DNA from 2 places in the Microbacterium sp. bgisy189 genome. Region 2 is predicted to be linked to the other one. Evidence: predicted binding sites of a transcription regulator. Region 2 holds the regulator's gene; the other holds the start of a gene.
The links. The regulator HrcA, encoded in region 2, represses chaperone genes, less so after heat shock. The targets are predictions, from matches to a motif close to TTNGCACTCGNNNNNNNCGAGTGCNAA.
Positions count from the first base shown of each region.

Region 1: groL (chaperonin GroEL) is a predicted target of HrcA. The motif match lies at 1,280-1,306, and genes of this name have one in related genera.

Region 1 is NZ_JBYIPT010000001.1:315,863-318,809, reverse strand. It holds gene groL (chaperonin GroEL) at 1-1,243, opposite strand, end outside; gene AC3ENX_RS01615 (cold-shock protein) at 1,413-1,616, opposite strand; gene AC3ENX_RS01610 (LytR C-terminal domain-containing protein) at 1,747-2,325, opposite strand; gene AC3ENX_RS01605 (DUF3263 domain-containing protein) at 2,335-2,595, opposite strand; gene AC3ENX_RS01600 (DUF2332 domain-containing protein) at 2,605-2,947, opposite strand, start outside.
Region 2 is NZ_JBYIPT010000004.1:207,683-210,629, forward strand. It holds gene dnaJ (molecular chaperone DnaJ) at 1-592, opposite strand, end outside; gene hrcA (heat-inducible transcriptional repressor HrcA) at 632-1,666, opposite strand; gene AC3ENX_RS08025 (TetR/AcrR family transcriptional regulator) at 1,793-2,467, shown strand; gene AC3ENX_RS08030 (hypothetical protein) at 2,525-2,947, shown strand, end outside.

The sequences.
Region 1 (2,947 bases), on a different contig from region 2:
CGCCACCACCGGGGACGATGCCCTCCTCGACGGCTGCCTTCGCGTTGCGGACGGCGTCCTCGATGCGGTGCTTGCGCTCCTTGAGTTCAACCTCGGTCGCCGCGCCCGCCTTGATGACGGCGACGCCACCGGCGAGCTTGGCGAGGCGCTCCTGGAGCTTCTCGCGGTCGTAGTCGCTGTCGGTGTTCTCGATCTCCCGGCGAATCTGGGTCACGCGACCCTCGATCTGCGCGTGGTCACCGGCACCCTCGACGATGGTGGTCTCGTCCTTGGTGATGATGACCTTGCGAGCACGGCCGAGCAGGTCGGTGGTCGCGTTCTCGAGCTTGAGGCCGACCTCTTCGGTGATGACCTGGCCGCCGGTGAGGATCGCGATGTCCTGCAGCTGCGCCTTGCGACGGTCGCCGAAGCCGGGAGCCTTGACGGCAGCCGACTTGAAGATGCCGCGGATCTTGTTGAGCACCAGCGTCGCGAGGGCTTCACCCTCGACGTCCTCAGCGATGATGAGGAGCTCCTTGCCCTCCTGGATCACCTTGTCGACGATGGGCAGAAGATCCTTGATGTTCGAGATCTTCTGGTTCGCGATGAGGATGTACGGGTCCTCGAAGACGGCCTCCTGGCGCTCCGGGTCCGTGACGAAGTAGGGGTTCAGGTAGCCCTTGTCGAAGCGCATGCCCTCGGTGAGCTCGAGCTCGGTGCCGAAGGTGTTGGACTCCTCGACGGTGACCACACCCTCCTTGCCGACCTTGTCGATGGCCTCGGCGATGAGCGCGCCGATCTCGCCGTCTGCGGCAGAGATCGAAGCGGTCGCGGCGATCTCGTCCTTGGTCTCGACCTCCTTGGCCGAAGCGAGCAACGCGTCGGAGAGGCTCTTGACGGCCTTCTCGATGCCCTTCTTCAGCGAGATGGGGTCGGCGCCGGCGGCGACGTTGCGCAGGCCCTCGCGCACGAGCGCCTGGGCGAGCACGGTGGCGGTGGTGGTGCCGTCACCCGCGACGTCGTCGGTCTTCTTGGCGACCTCCTTGACGAGCTCCGCGCCGATCTTCTCGTACGGGTCGTCGAGCTCGATCTCCTTGGCGATCGAGACACCGTCGTTCGTGATCGTGGGGGCACCCCACTTCTTCTCGAGCACGACGTTGCGACCGCGCGGGCCCAGGGTCACCTTGACGGCGTCGGCCAGCGTGTTCAGGCCGCGCTCGAGGCCACGGCGGGCCTCCTCGTCGAAAGCGATGATCTTTGCCATAAGTGTGTCGTCCCTCCCGGACGTGACGTTCAGTCTTTAGCACTCATCAGTCGTGAGTGCTAACCCATTCTGGCACTCGACCATGGCGAGTGCAAGCCGCGCGAAACGGGTCTCCGAACGGAGACGGCGCGGGCTGCTGGGAGGGAGGCGGCGACAGGCGGCGCAGGCGTCAGGCGACGACGCGGACGGCCTCGGCCTGCGGGCCCTTCTGGCCGGAGCCGACGGTGAACTCGACCGCCTGCCCCTCTTCGAGCACCCGGAATCCGGTCATCTCGATGTTCGAGTAGTGGACGAACACGTCCTGCCCCTCGCCGGAGGTGATGAAGCCGTAGCCCTTCTCCGCGTTGAACCACTTCACGGTGCCCTGGGTCATGTGTTTCTCCTGATGCGTTGGGACGTCGCAATGCTAACCAGCGCACACAGCCGCATTCCGCCGCTCGGAGAAGTATTGACACGCCCGCATCCAAGTGTTCACACGCGTGAAACACGGCGACGAAACGGGGTCAGTCGGTGCCGGCCCGGTCGAGTCCGACCACGATGACGAGCTGCTTCACGTCGGCCTCGTCGGTGTCGGTCGTGTCAGGGTCGTCGAGCGGCTGATAGACGTCGTTGAGCGCCACCTCCGCGCCCCCGATCGTCTCGGCCAGTCCGCGCGCGGCGGCCTCGTCTTCGGGCGCCGCGTAGTAGACCGTCGTCAGCGCGAAGTCGTCGGTGCCGGCTTCTCCCGCCGAGACCGCGTCCTCGGTCCAGTCGGCCGCGACGACCTCTTCGGCCAGGGCGTTCGCAAGGCCGGCGTGGCCGGTCGCGTTGAGCACGAGCACGCTGTACGACGTGTCGACGACCGCCTCCACGGGCGCGAGGGCGCTGCTGCTGGCCACGGCTGCGGGCGTCAGGCTCAGTCGTCCGGTCGCCCAGAGCACCCCGACGATGCCGACCACGACGATCACGACGGTCGCGACGGCGGACCACAGCACGAGACGTCCCATGCGGATGCGGGGGTGCTCGGCGCGGTGGGCTCCGACTCTGCGTCCGTCGTCGGGAAGGTCGTCGAAGCGGTCCTTCGATGCGGGCGGGTTCGGCACCAGAGAATGCTACCGGGCAGAGCCTGAGAGAACCGCGGCGCGACGGCGGCCCTCGGCCTCTCCGGCGTGGCGCGCGCGACGCAGCCGGTGCACGAGCATCGGGTCGTACGCGAGGGCGTCCTCCGAGTCGATGAGTCGCTCGAGCAGCTGGTAGTAGCGGGCGGGGGTCAGGTCGAGCTCGACGCGGACCGCCTCCTCCTTCGCGGCACCGTGGCGCTGCCAGCGGGACTCGAAGTCCAGCAGGGCGAGATCGCGGTCGGAGAGGGGCACGTCCCCACGCTAACGCCCCTTCGGCCGCGTGCCGTCGTGCCACTCCCACCAATGCCCGAGTGGGTCCACGGCCGCGAGCACGTCGCCGTCGAGCGCCAGCGCGAAACCGTCGCGGATGCCGTCGACCGAGCCGTTCCAGCCCGTGTGCAGCCCTGGCGCATCGAGGGTGATCCAGCGGCCCGACGATCGCGCCGTCTCGATGACGCGGGTTCGGTTCGCCGCCGGGATGTGCGCGAGCACCCCGGGTGTCGTCACCACCAGGGTCACGCCGCTCGGCGCCGCCTCGGCGAGCGTGCGCAGCGCGTCGGCCGCGTCGCCTGCGACGAGCAGCGGCGGTTCGGCAGCCGCGATG
Region 2 (2,947 bases):
CCTGACACGTTGCGCACGGATACGGAATCGTCGTGCCGTAGCCCTGGCATGTCGTGCACGGCGCAGAGGTGACGACGTTTCCGAGCAGACTCCGCACGGTGCGCTGGACCTGACCGGAGCCGTGGCAGATGTCGCACGTCGCGGGCTGGGTGCCGGGTTGGCAGCACGACCCCTGACACGACTCGCACAGCACTGCGGTGTCGACCTCGATGTCGCGGTGCGTGCCGAAGACGACGTCGCCGAGGCTGAGCGTCACCCGCACGAGGGCGTCCTGGCCGCGTTCGCGACGGTCCCGAGGACGGCCCGCGCGCCCGCCGCCGGCGGCGCCGAAGAATGTCTCGAAGATGTCGCCGAACCCGCCGAAGCCGCCGGCGCCGCCGAAGCCGCCGGCATCCCCCATGTCGTAGCGCTGGCGCTGTTCGGGGTCGCTGAGCACGTCGTACGCGTGCGTCACGAGCTTGAAGCGCTCTGATGCGTCCTCGCCCGGATTCACGTCCGGGTGCAGCTCACGGGCAAGCCGGCGGTACGCCTTCTTGATCTCTTCGGGTGACGCGTCCTTCGACACGCCGAGGACCTCGTAGTGGTCAGCCACAGTCGCCTTTCCTGCCCATTCGGGCGCGGTCTGCTCGGGTCAGCGGGCGCGCTCGTCTTCTTCGAGCAGCCGGCTGAGATAGTGCGCGACGGCGCGGACCGCCGCGAGGTTGGTGGGATAGTCCATGCGGGTCGGGCCGAGGAGGCCCACCCGGGCGCGTGAGACGGAGGCGTCGTAGTCGCTGGCGACCACCGACGCTTCATCGAGACCGAACGCCTCGTTCTCACGACCGATGCTCGCCGCGAGCCCCTGCTCGTCAGCGACCATCTCGCTCATGAGTCGCACGAGCGTGACCTGCTCCTCGATCGCCTCGAGCAGCGGCGAGATGCTGCCGCGGAAGTCGGACTCGCTGCGTGCCAGGGTCGCCGAACCTGCCAGCACGAGGCGGTCCTGCCGGAACTCCTCCAGCTCTTCGGCCACGATCGATGCCACGGCGTGCGCAGCTTGATCGGCCGCGCCGGTGGTCGGGGTGTCGGCGAACTGGGTGACCGCCTGCAACCCGTCACGGATCCGCTTGCCGGTGACGAGGTCGGCGATGCGACCCTTGACGATGCGCAGTTCGTCGTCGTCGAGATCGACGCTGAGTGCGGCGACCCGCTGCGAGACGCGGCCGTTGTCGGTCACGACGATCACGACGTGACGCCCCGCCCCCAACGGCACGACCTCCACGTGCGAGACGTTGGCCCGCTCGAAGGACGGATACTGCACGAGCGCGACCTGACCGGTGAGGCGCGTCAGGGCGCGCACGGTGCGCACCAGCACATCGTCGAGGTCGGCGGGACCCTGCAGGAACGAGGTGATCGCCGTCCGCTGCGCGGAGGTGAGCGGCCGCAGTTCGGCGAGGTGGTCGACGAAGACGCGATACCCCTTGTCGGTGGGAACCCGGCCTGACGACGTGTGCGGCGCGGTGATGAGCTCTTCGTCTTCGAGGAGGGCCATGTCGTTGCGGATGGTCGCTGCGGACACACCGAAGTGGTGCCGGTCGACGATCGCCTTGCTGCCGACGGGCTCGTGTGTGTCGACGTAGTCCTGCACGATGGCGCGGAGGACCTGTAGTCCGCGTTCCGAGACCATGACCCCTCCTCGTTGGCACTCCCGATCCCTGAGTGCCAATTCTATCGCGGCGCGCAACGCCCGGTACACCGCGTGCATGAACCACCTCCGCATCGACGGTGCCGCGCGCGGGTAGCGTGGGCACCCATGCGCCCGAACTCGCCCCGATCCGACGACCTCACACCGCCGACGGCGCGTGAACAAGCTGCCGCGACACGGCGCCGCCGCACCGAGGAGCGCATCGTTGCGGCCGCAACGGAGTTGTTTCTCCGAGAGGGCTACGCCGCCACGAGCATCGCAGCGGTCGCCGAGGCGGCGGGCGTCAGCGAGCGTACCGTCTATGTCCGATTCGCGAGCAAAGTGGTCCTCTTCCAGCGAGTGATCGAAGTCGGGATCGTCGGCGATGTTGACGCGACGCCGATGCCGCAGCGTGAGTGGAGTGTGGACGCACTGACCGCAGCGACCACATCGGCACGCATCGCCGCGTTCGCCGACGGCGTGTCTGCAATGCATGAACGCCTCGGCCCGCTGATGGCGGTAAACGGCGAGGTGGAGGGATCCGAGCCGAGCGTGCAGGACTCGGCAGGACGGTGGCGCGCGGCCACCCGCGACTACCTGGCGCTGTTCTGGACGACGATGCGAACCGATGGGCTCCTTCCTGCAAGCGTCGATCTCCCGTGGCTGATCGACACCACGACGGTGCTCACCGCGGCCGAGTCCCGGTTGCTCATCACGAGGACGATGGGGTGGCGGCGCGCCGTGTACCAGCAGTGGGTCGTGACGTCGATGACGAGAGCCGCGCAAGCCGCCGCCGACGCTTGACACGGAGCCACCCCTACCGTTCAATTGCAGTGTCACTGCAATGGAACGGTAGGGTAAATGGAATCGCTTCAGGCCGCTTTGGACCAGACCCTGGCGTTCGCGGAGCGATTTCCGGGGGAGATCGTCGTCGTGCCGTACTCGCTGGTCAGCAATCAGCGTGATCTCGCCGCCGGGTACGCCACCGGCTTTCTCACGCTCGTAACGACGGGATCTCGCGGGCTGCCCCGCCGGCGCCTGGAGCGGCGCGGGGAGATGATCGCGGGCTCTGCAACGCCGGACACCTGGCACCGCGTTGTGGTCCATCCGCCCGAGTTGCGTCCCGGCGGGCTCAGCGGGTGGATCCTTGAACTCGCAGTCGATCGCGCTGGCTCACCGACGGCGAGGGTGCCGATCGAAGATGGCCCGGTGGGCGTCGCGACCGGCGTGGGGCCTGGTGTGGGGTCCGCAATCGAAGCGTGCTACCTGCTCGCGCTCGGCCGC